Linked DNA regions of Methylosinus trichosporium OB3b. The protein of the gene in region 1 interacts with the protein of each later gene in a pairwise test. Links are inferred from orthologs where the notes say so. Each region holds a gene or a part of one and is shown in the gene's direction. Other genes may lie near its edges.

Region 1 (5,448 bases):
GGCCGCGCGGTCGATCTCGGCTTCGTCGGCGAGGTGGCCAAGGTCGACACCATTGTGCTCGAGCAGGTGCTCGGCCGCGAGCTGATCCCGGTGCTGGCGCCGGTGGCGCAGGGCGAGGACGGCGAGACCTACAACATCAACGCCGACACTTTCGCCGGCGCCATCGCCGGCGCGCTCGGCGCCAAGCGCCTCTTGTTCCTCACCGACGTGCCCGGCGTGCTCGACAAGAACAAGCAGCTCATCAAGGAGCTGAAGGTTTCCGACATTCCCGGCCTCGTCGCCGACGGCACCATCACCGGCGGCATGATCCCCAAGGTCGAGACCTGCATGTATGCGATCGAGCGCGGCGTCGAGGGCGTCGTGATCCTCGACGGCAAGCTGCCGCACGCCGTGCTGATAGAGCTTCTGACCGATCATGGCGCGGGCACGCTGATCACGAGGTGAGGATTTGACCCATTGCGTGGAGCCGAGCGAGGACGCCGACGAGGGACCACCCCGCGGCTCCGGATTGCTTCGCTCCGCTCGCAATGACGAGGCGGGCGTCATTGCGAGGAGCGAAGCGACGAAGCAATCCATAGCCGTGGGGCGGCCTCTCGATTGCTTCGCTTCGCTCGCCATGACCGACGCCGACAGATTCGCTCATATCGATACTTGGGTGTTCGATCTCGACAACACCCTCTATCCCGCCTCCTGCGACCTGTGGCCGAAGATCGACCAGCGGATCACGCTCTATATGATCCGCATGTTCGGGCTCGACGGCGTTTCCTGCCGCGCCCTGCAGAAGCATTACTACCATCGCTATGGCACGACCTTGCGCGGGCTGATGACCGAGCATGGCGTCGACGCCGACGCCTTCCTCGCCTTCGTCCATGACGTCGACCGCTCCTCGCTGCCGCCCGCCCCGCTGCTGGCGAGCGCCATCGCCGCGCTGCCCGGCCGCAAGCTCATTCTCACCAATGGCTCGCGCCATCACGCGCTGGAGACGGCCCGGCGCCTCGGTCTCGACCATGTGTTCGAGGATGTGTTCGACATCATCGCCGCAAAATTCGTCGCCAAGCCGCATGAAGAAGCCTATGAGCGCTTCTTCGACCGCCATGCGGTGGAGCCGACGCGCGCGGTTCTGTTCGAGGATCTCGCGCGCAATCTCGTCGTCCCGCATCGGCGCGGCATGACCACGGTTCTGGTGACGCCCGAGCAAGGCGGCGAGGACTGCCGCGAGCCCTGGGAGATCGCCCATGGCCGTGAGCCCCATGTCGATTTTTCGACCAGCGATCTCACCGCATTTCTCGAAGGGCTCCAGTCCCGATAGCTTCACGCAAAAGCTCGAGGCGGCGGCTTTCGAGGCTTTCGCCTCGGCGCAGATCGGTCTACAACGCGCCAAATTCCGTCAGAACGACGCATGAGGCCCGGCATGACCGAAATCATCGATATTCACGCCCGTGAAATTCTCGATTCGCGCGGCAATCCCACGGTCGAGGTCGAAGTCACGCTGGAGGACGGCTCCTCGGGCCGCGCCGCCGTTCCCTCCGGCGCCTCGACCGGCGCGCATGAAGCGGTGGAGAAGCGCGACGGCGACAAGAAGCGCTTTCTCGGCAAGGGCGTGCTCGGCGCCGTGCAGAGCGTCAACGACGAGATCGCCTCCGAGCTGATGGGCATGGAGGCCGAGGAGCAGGCGACGATCGACGAGGCGCTGATCGAGCTCGACGACACGCCGAACAAATCGCGGCTCGGCGCCAACGCCATTCTCGGCGTCTCGCTCGCCGTCGCCAAGGCCGCCGCCGAGGCCGCCTCGCTGCCGCTCTACCGCTATATCGGCGGCGTGCAGGCGCGCGTGCTGCCGGTGCCGATGATGAACATCATCAATGGCGGCGTCCACGCCGACAATCCGATCGATTTCCAGGAGTTCATGATCCTGCCGGTGGGCGCGCCGACGTTGCGCGAGGCGGTGCGCTGGGGCGCGGAAGTGTTCCACACGCTGAAAGCCGCGCTGAAGAAAGCGGGCCTCTCGACATCGGTCGGCGACGAGGGCGGCTTCGCCCCCAACCTCCCCTCCGCCGAGGCGGCCCTCGACATCATCGTCGAGGCGATCGCAGCCGCGGGCTTCGTGCCGGGCGAGGACATCTATCTCGGCGCCGATTGCGCCGCGACAGAGTTCTTCAAGGACGGCAAATATGTCTATGAGGGCGAGAAGCTGTCGCGCTCGATCGAGGAGCAGGTCGCCTATCTCGCCAAGCTCGCCGACTCCTATCCGATCGTCACGATCGAGGACGGCATGGCCGAGGATGATTGGGAGGGCTGGCGCCTGCTGACCGACACGCTCGGCGACAAGATCCAGCTCGTTGGCGACGACATCTTCGTCACCAATGTCGATCGGCTGTCGCGCGGCATCGACGAGGATGTCGCCAATTCGCTGCTGGTGAAGGTCAATCAGATCGGCACGCTGACCGAGACGCTCGCCGCCGTCGAGATGGCGCATCGCGCCGCCTATACGACGGTGATCTCGCATCGCTCCGGCGAGACCGAGGATTCGACGATCGCCGATATTTCGGTCGCCACCAACAGCGGCCAGATCAAGACCGGCTCGCTCGCCCGCTCGGACCGGGTCGCCAAATACAATCAGCTCATCCGCATCGAGGAGGAGCTCGGACCGGCGGCGATCTACGCCGGCCGCAATGCGTTGAAGGGGCTGGCTTAGCCCCCTCCCCGTCCCTCCCCCGCTCCGCGGGAGAGGGTTGACGCTCACGATCAGCGCTTCGCAGCGACCTCGGTGAAGGGCCGAAACTGCTCTCTCTCCCGCGACAAGGGAGAGGGTCGGGAGGGGCCCGAGAGGCCGCCAAACCGACCGGCCCTATCCCATGCCTATGGAAAAAACCTTCGATCCCGCCGCCATCGAATCGCGGATGCGCGAGCTGTGGGAGGCGACCGGCGCCTTTCGCGCCGGCCGGCCCGAGCGCGCCGGCGCCGAGCCTTTTTCCATCGTCATTCCGCCGCCGAACGTCACCGGCTCATTGCATATGGGCCATGCGCTCAACAACACGCTGCAGGACATTCTGGCGCGCTATCAGCGCATGCGCGGCCGCGACGTGCTCTGGCAGCCGGGCACGGATCACGCCGGCATAGCGACGCAAATGGTGGTCGAGCGCAAGCTGATGGAGCGCCAGCAGCACCGCCGCGAGCTCGGCCGCGAGAAATTCCTCGAGGAGGTCTGGGCCTGGAAGGCGGAGTCGGGCGGCGTCATCGTCGAACAGTTGAAGCGCCTCGGCGCCTCCTGCGACTGGTCGCGCGAGCGCTTCACGCTCGACGAGGGACTTTCGCGCGCCGTCGCCAAAGTGTTCGTGCAGCTGCACCGCGACGGGCTCATCTATAAGGACAAGCGCCTCGTCAATTGGGACCCGAAGCTGCTCACCGCCATCTCGGACCTCGAGGTCCAGCAGATCGAGGTGAAGGGGCATCTGTGGCACTTCCGCTATCCGATCGTCTATCAGGACGGCCAGCCGACCGGCGACTATATCACGGTCGCGACGACGCGCCCCGAGACCATGCTCGGCGACACCGCCGTCGCCGTGCATCCCGAGGACGAACGTTATCAGAAACTCGTCGGCCGTAATGTGCGTCTGCCTCTCGTCGGACGCCTGATCCCGATCGTCGCCGACGAATACTCCGATCCCGAGAAGGGCACGGGCGCGGTGAAGATCACGCCGGCGCACGACTTCAACGATTTCGAGGTCGGCCGCCGCCACGGGCTGAAGCTCATCAATGTGCTCGACGCCGAAGGCTGCGTGACGCTCGAGGGCAATCACGATTTCTTCGAGCATGTGGCGCCCTCGCCCGAGCTCGACATGACCGTCGCCGCTCTGCACGGCCTCGACCGCAACGCGGCGCGCGCGCGCGTGGTGGCGATGATGGAGGAGCGCGAGCTGCTCGCCGAAGTGTCCGAGCATAAGCATATGGTGCCGCATGGCGACCGCTCCGGCGCCGTGCTGGAGCCGCGCCTCACCGACCAATGGTATGTCGACGCCAAGACGCTGGCGCAGCCGGCGCTCGCCGCCGTCCGCGAGGGCCGCACCCATTTCGTGCCGAAGAATTGGGAGAAGACCTATTTCGATTGGCTGGAGAACATACAGCCCTGGTGCGTGTCGCGCCAGCTGTGGTGGGGCCATCGCATTCCAGCGTGGTATGACGCCGACGGCAATGTCTTTGTCGAGGAGAGCGAAGAGGAAGCGCTCGCGGCGGCGCGCGCGCGGCTCGGGCGCGATGTGGCGCTGACACGCGACGAAGACGTCCTCGACACCTGGTTCTCCTCCGCGCTGTGGCCGTTCTCGACGCTCGGCTGGCCCGACGAGACGAAGGAGCTCGAGCGCTTCTATCCGACCAACGTGCTCGTCACCGGCTTCGACATCATCTTCTTCTGGGTCGCGCGCATGATGATGATGGGCCTCTATTTCAAAAAAGAGGTCCCCTTCCACGACGTCTATATCCACGCCCTCGTCCGCGACGAGAAGGGCGCCAAGATGTCGAAGTCGAAGGGCAATGTCATCGACCCGCTGCATCTCATCAACGACTATGGCGCCGACGCGCTGCGCTTCACTCTGGCGGCAATGGCCGCGCAGGGCCGCGACATCAAGCTGGCGACGCAGCGCGTCGAAGGCTATCGCAATTTCGCGACCAAGCTGTGGAACGCCTCCCGTTTCGCCGAGATCAACGGCTGCGCGCGTGTTCCCGGCTATGATCCGGCGCGCAACGAGATCACGCTGAACCGCTGGATCGTGAGCGAAGCCGCGCGCGCGGCGGAGGAGATCGGCGCCGCGATCGAGGCCTATCGCTTCAACGATGCCGCCGGCGCCGCCTATCGCTTCGTCTGGAACGTGTTCTGCGACTGGTATCTGGAGCTGGCAAAACCGCTGCTGCAGGGCGAGGACGGCGCCGCCAAGGACGAGACGCGCGCCGCCGCCGCTTTCACGCTCGACCAGATCTATGCGCTGCTGCATCCTTTCATGCCCTTCCTCACCGAGGAGCTGTGGGGCGTGAAGGGCCTGGAAGGCCCGCCGCGCGAGACCCCGCTGGCGCTCGCCCCCTGGCCCGCGCTGACGGGGCTGCGCGACGCGGCCGCCGAAGCGGAGATCGGCTGGGTGGTCGACCTCGTCTCGGAGGTGCGCTCGGTACGTTCCGAGCTCAATCTCGCCGCCGGCGCCGAGGCGCCTCTGGTGCTGGTCGCCGCCGGCGCCGAGGTCGAGGCGCGCATTTCCGTTTGGGGCGACACCGCGCGCAAGCTCGCGCGTCTCTCCTCGATCGGCTTTTCCGATACAGCGCCCAAGAGCAGCGCGCAGCTGTTGGTGCGCGGCGTGCTCGCCGCCATTCCACTCGAAGGGATGATCGATTTCGCCGCCGAGAAGATCCGGCTCGTCAAGGAGACGGCGAAGCTCGAGGGCGATGTGAAGAAGATCGAGG
Region 2 (5,916 bases), 2.1 Mb from region 1 along the record:
GATGCACGGCTCCTCCTCGGTTCCGCAGGATCTGCAGGACGCGTTCAATGCGGCCGGCGGCGAGATGCCGCAGACATGGGGCGTGCCGGTCGAAGAGATTCAGCGCGGCATCAAATTCGGCGTGCGCAAGATCAACATCGACACCGATTGTCGCATCGCCGTGACGGCGTCGATCCGCTCCACTCTGCTGAAAAACAAGGGCGAATTCGACCCGCGTAAATATCTGAAGCCGGCGCAGGAAGCGATGCGCAAGGTCTGCAAGCAGCGCTATGAGGAGTTCGGCGCCGCCGGCATGGCCTCGAAGATCAAGCCCGTGCCGCTGGCGGAAATGGCCAAGCGCTACGCCTCGGGCGCGCTCGATCCGCAATTCTCGACCAAGAAGGCGGCGGAGTAATTCGACTGCGTCAGGAGAAGCCGCAATGATGGAGCGCCGTCATTGCGAGGAGCGAAGCGACGAAGCAACCCAGGGGCCGCCCCACGGCGCTGGATTGCTTCGCTACGCTCGCAATGACGGACTTGGCTTCCGTTGGAATTGCGGCGAATTGCGAGCCTGAAGGCGCGCGAGTCACTTCGAGCGCGTGACCTTGACGTTGAAGACCGACCCCGACCGGCTCAGCACGTCGACGCGGATTCCATAGGTCGTCGAATTGTAGAATCGCCCGACCGGATATTGCGCATTGAACAGCGCATATTTCGGATAGACGCGACCGCCGGCGTCGCAATTCGGCGCGCCGCGATAATCATTGACGGTGGCGTCCGCCGGCACCGCCCAGCCGCTCGTCGAGTTGAAGAAGCAGGCGTTGCCGACGCCTCGCGGCGCGCGATTGGCGCGAAAATCATGGACGATGATTCCCTCGCCCGGCAAGCCCTTGTCGTAAGCGACGGTCTTCACCCGCGCCTCGACCGTCAGATAATGCGCCGAGGCGCCGTCGCAGGGCTGGCCGACAAGGCAAATCTTGATCATCTTGAGCCGCGAGCCCAAGGGCGAGGCCTCCCCCTCGAGCGCCACCGTCTGCGTCGAAATCTTGTCGACGACGAGCTTGTTGGCCGCCGGAATCCAGCCGAGCTTGTCCTTATGCGCGGAGATGAAGCCGCCGCCGGGCGCTCTGCAGGTGAGCGTCTGCGTCGCATTCGCGCTATTGGCGGAATTGTAGGAGCCGCAGGTGAGGAATTTGGCGGTGGAGCCGGAGCTCATCTCGTCCCAAGGGCTGTCATAGGCGTAATAGACCCAGCCCGAATGCGGCAGGCCGAGGCTGTGCCCCATCTCATGGACATAGGTCGCCGCCTCCTGTCCCCACGGCGGCTCCCAGGTTGCGCCATAGACCTTGTTCTCGAACACGAAGCCGCCGCCCCAGGCGCAGCAGTCGAGATCATTGTTGAGGACGAGATTCACATTGTCATAGCCGGAGACGTCGACGCCCTGCCCCTTGGCGAGCTTCATCGCATCATCGGCGAGGAGATCGAGATCGGCGCAGACGCCGGACCAGCCGCAATCGGCGTATTCCGTCTTGGTGCGCGGCAGCGTCAGCCAATCGGTCGCCGTCAAGCCGCCGACGCCGGCGACATCGCCGCTCCACAGCAGCTTCTTATAGGAGGTCACGCTGTAGAAGCCGTTGATCGTCGCCGGCGTTTTCAGCGCGCTGTCGGGCAGCAGCGGATTGGTGAGGCCGGCGTAGAAAGCCGGCGCATGCGGCTTCTGCGCATCGCCCTTGAAGCGCAGCAGAATGAACAGCACGCGCTTGGTGACGGCGGCGGCAGGCTCCAGCGCTTCCTTCTCGGCCCCGAGAACCGTGATCTTCTCCGCGACGACTGGAGCGCCCGCCATCGCTTGCGCATCATGCGTCTCCACCCGCACAGTCTTGCCGAAGGCCCCGATCGCAAAGGCGCGATCCGCCGGAGCGACCGTGAGCGGCGTGACCGAGCCGTCGGGCCGCGCGAGCGCGAAGCGCATATCACCCCCGGTCTGGCCCGGTCGCGGATCGGCCCAGCGCACCAGCAGGCTTCCTTCGAGCGCGGGCGCGGCGCTCTGCGCCCGCGCGCCGCCCGGCGACGAAACGATCGCTGCGGCCGCGAACGCCGTCGCGGCGACAAATCGGCAAAATGTCATCAACCTACCCCCCTCGCGGCCAGCGGCCGAACAATCGCTCGAAAATGCGTTTCAATGATGCGCCCGGCGCCTTGCCCAATTCTGACGCCGCGCAGCCGACGAAAGCGCCCGATTTCATCGGCCTCGCGGGAACTGCGGCCGATATGATAAGTTCTGTCCGAGGCGTCGTTTCCTCGCCGGCGGGAGCCTGAACGCCTGCGCCGTCGGAGCGACGCGACCACAGTCTACGACGACCGGGCGCATGCGCGCTCGCGCGCCGCCGACGCCCCTCCCCCGGTCGAAGGCTCCTGCATCGGGCCTCGATCCTCCTTCACCGGAGCGCTACGCGTCAATGGCAGAAGTTCTCCTCGCCCCCAGCATCCTCTCCGCCGATTTCGCGCGCCTCGGGGACGAAGCCCGCGCGATGGAGGCGGCCGGCGCGGACTGGCTGCATCTCGACGTGATGGACGGGCATTTCGTGCCCAATATCACTTTCGGCCCCGGCGTCGTGGCGGCGCTTCGGCGCGTGACGAAGCTGCCGCTCGACGCGCATCTGATGATCGCGCCGGCCGATCCCTATATCGGCGCCTTCGCCGAGGCCGGCGCCGACATCATCACCGCCCATGCCGAGGGCGGGCCGCATCTACATCGCACGCTGCAGGCGATCCGCGCGCGCGGCAAGAAGGCGGGCGTCTCGCTCAATCCGGCGACGCACGAGACTGCGCTCGTCCATGTTCTCGACGACGTCGATCTCATTCTGGTGATGACCGTCGACCCCGGCTTCGGCGGCCAGAGCTTCATCCACAGTCAGCTCGCCAAGATCCGCGCCATTCGCGAGATGATCGGGCGGCGCCCCATCCGCCTCCAGGTGGACGGCGGCGTGACGCCGGCGACCACGACGGCGATCGTCGAGGCGGGAGCGGACACGCTCGTCGCCGGCTCGGCGGCCTTCGCCGGCGGCGCCGACGCCTATGCGCACAACCTCGCGACTCTGCGACAGGCGGCGGACGCCGCCGGCGCCATGATCGCATGAGGCGCGGCGTCCTGTCGCGAGCCCTCGAGACGCTATCGTCACAATGGCGGACGAGAGGTCGACACGCAACCCGACGAGCGCCGAACGAATGACCTCACCGACCGCGACGCGAAACGAGCTCGAGGACCTTCTGAGGGCGCTGCGGCTGCTGCGCGAGGAGGTGGTCGCCGACGCCGCCGCGATTCTCCACGGCTGGGGCGAAGAGGTCGCCGGCAGCGGATTCGCGCCGGCGGCGGAGAATCTCGCCCATTATCTCGCGCTGCGGCGGCGCGATCTCAGCGCGCTGCAGACGCGGCTCGCGGCGCTCGGCCTCTCCTCGCTCGGCCGCAGCGAGGCCAAGGTGCTCGCCGCGCTCGACGCCATCATCGCCACTCTGCGGCGGCTCTGCGGCGAAGGCGACGCGCCCTACCCGCCGCCAGCGGCCATGCGCGCCGGCGAGGAGGCGCTGCTCGCCGCGCGCGACCTCATCTTCGGCCCCGTTCCAGCGACGCCGCGCGCCGTGGTGATGGTCACCCTGCCGAGCGAGGCGGCGAGCGACCCCGGCCTCCTTCGCCGGCTGATGGAGGCGGGCATGGGCTGCGCGCGCATAAATTGCGCACATGACGACGCCGACGCCTGGGCCCGAATGGTCGCCCATATACGCGCCGCCGAAACGGAGATGAACCGCTCCTGCCGCGTGCTGATGGACATCGCCGGGCCCAAATGCCGGATCGAGCGCCTGCGCGCGCCGGACAAGCTGCGCCTGTTTCGCGGCGACCGCTTCGCCCTGGTCACGACGCTCGACCCGCGCACGCGCGGGCCGGTGGCGGCGCTTCCGTCCTTTCCGGAAGTCGTCGACCAGCTCGCTCCGGGGGCGGAAGTGTGGATCAATGACGGGAAGATCGGCGCGCGAGTCGTCGGCCGGCGGCCGGACGGGGTGGAGCTCGAAGTCTTCGTCGCGCGCGCCAAGGGCGAGCGGCTGAAGCTCGAGAAGGGGCTGAATTTTCCGACGACCGACCTCCGCCTGCCGCCGCTGACGCCCAAGGATTTCGCCGATCTCGACATCGTCGCCGAGCTCGCCGATCTCGTCGGCTTCTCCTTCGTGCAGGAGCCGGCGGATGTGGAGCTGCTGCAGGATCATCTCGCGGCGCGGCGCGGGGAGCGGCCGCGGCAGGCGCTGGTGCTGAAGATCGAGACGCCGCTCGCGGTGCGCAATCTGCCGCGGCTGATCACGACATCGGCGGCGCATCACCCGACCGCGGTGATGATTGCGCGCGGCGATCTCGCGGTCGAGCTCGGCTTCGCCCGGCTCTCGGAGATGCAGGAGGAGATCCTGTGGCTGTGCGAGGCGGCGCATGTGCCGGTGGTGTGGGCGACGCAGGTGCTGGACCAGTTCATCCGCGACGGCGCGCCGAGCCGCGCCGAGACGACCGACGCGGCGATGGCGCAGCGGGCCGAATGCGTGATGCTGAACAAGGGGCCCTTTCTCCCCGAAGCGGTGATTTTTTTGCGCGACGTGCTGGCGCGGATGGACCGCCATCAATCCAAGAAATTCGCCCGCTTCACCCCGCTGCACGCCTGGGGGTGACCGGCGAGAGGGAGTTGCGGCGGCGGCGAGCCGGCATTATGGGAGAGCGCCCGCCTTCGACGAAGCGGGCTGTTGGGGCGTCGCCAAGTGGTAAGGCAGCGGATTTTGATTCCGCCATACGGAGGTTCGAATCCTCCCGCCCCAGCCAAAATTCTGCAAATCATTGGAATCATTGCCATCTGCAATTGCGGAATCGAGACATTCTGCGACGCTGATTCTGGCCCTGCGAATCAGCGAGCCCACTCGCGCGCGCTTCCTCGCCGGTCAGATTTCCGCGCTGCACGCCCGAGTTGACACCGCAGCCGTCGCCCTATCAAGTTCGGCCGACGCTTTGCTCGGCAAGCAGCCGATTCATTGTCAGTCATAATGGACGGAAATTTCAGCCATCGGGCAAACGAGGTTGGTCTTTCGCTGCTGGGCTGGAAAGTCGGCTTTCAAAATCGGGGAGACTGTTCGCCGTTGGTAACAGTTTAAGATGGAAAAACTACCACGTTGAGTCAAGCTATTCGCAGGTCGAAAATAACTGGACGGATGTCAGTCCGTCCGGGTTTGGAGAAGACAGAATATACGTCGTCAAAACAATTTCAGACGTGGTTCAACGCTGCATCCTCATGACCACCGACCCCGGCGATCTGGTGCTCGACCCCACCTGCGGCTCGGGCACGAGCGCTCATGTCGCCGAGCAATGGGGCCGCCGCTGGATCACCATCGACACCTCCCGCGTCGCTCTGGCGCTCGCCCGCACCCGCCTGATGAGCGCGCGCTATCCCTATTATCTCCTCGCCGACTCGCCCGAGGGCCGGCGCATATGGCCGGCGATCTGAAGAACACCGGCAAGGGCAATTTGTTCGTGGTGTTCGGCGAGCCGGACATCGACATATTGCACGAGGCCGACGGGCGGGTGAAAGTGAAGGTGAAGGGCGTCGATATCTTCGATCCCAACACGGGCGAGATCAGGAGCGACGACACCAAGGGGATCGCCGCCTGGTTCGTCGACACGAATTACAATGAGGAGAGCTTCTTCGTCCGCCACGCCTATTTTCTCGGCGCGAATGATCCGTATAAGAGCCTGAAGACGGCCTTGCAGGCGGAGATCAACAAGGAGGCATGGGAGACGCTGTATCGCGACGTCTCGCGGCCGTTCGAGCGCCCGGCGACGGGGAAGATCGCGGTGAAGGTGATCAATCACTTCGGCGACGAGGTGATGAAGGTTTTCAGGGTGTGAGGCGA

Evidence for each region. The genes of interacting proteins can lie anywhere in the genome.
Region 2: the proteins of eno (region 1) and rpe interact in binary tests that used the Escherichia coli proteins (3 or more experiments, as listed by UniProt). The link is inferred for Methylosinus trichosporium OB3b from one-to-one orthologs.

What each region holds. Positions count from the first base shown.
Region 1 is NZ_CP023737.1:1,778,079-1,783,526, forward strand. What follows is about bases 563-3,553. They hold eno (phosphopyruvate hydratase), read left to right. Parts: upstream 563-1,411; coding sequence 1,412-2,695; downstream 2,696-3,553. Other genes in these bases: CQW49_RS08630 (pyrimidine 5'-nucleotidase), read left to right, coding at 563-1,309; CQW49_RS08640 (valine--tRNA ligase), read left to right, coding at 2,862-3,553. Also shown: argB (acetylglutamate kinase), read left to right, coding at 1-444; more of CQW49_RS08630, read left to right, coding at 449-562; more of CQW49_RS08640, read left to right, coding at 3,554-5,448. UniProt on the Escherichia coli protein: Catalyzes the reversible conversion of 2-phosphoglycerate (2-PG) into phosphoenolpyruvate (PEP). It is essential for the degradation of carbohydrates via glycolysis.
Region 2 is NZ_CP023737.1:3,898,537-3,904,452, reverse strand. Bases 1,321-4,278 are described here. They hold rpe (ribulose-phosphate 3-epimerase), read left to right. Parts: upstream 1,321-2,438; coding sequence 2,439-3,119; downstream 3,120-4,278. Other genes in these bases: CQW49_RS18440 (pyruvate kinase), read left to right, coding at 3,208-4,278; CQW49_RS18450 (metallopeptidase domain-containing protein), read right to left, coding at 1,321-2,107. Outside these bases: fba (class II fructose-bisphosphate aldolase), read left to right, coding at 1-394; more of CQW49_RS18450, read right to left, coding at 566-1,320; more of CQW49_RS18440, read left to right, coding at 4,279-4,686; CQW49_RS25725 (DNA methyltransferase), read left to right, coding at 5,298-5,510; CQW49_RS25720 (hypothetical protein), read left to right, coding at 5,495-5,911. UniProt on the Escherichia coli protein: Catalyzes the reversible epimerization of D-ribulose 5-phosphate to D-xylulose 5-phosphate.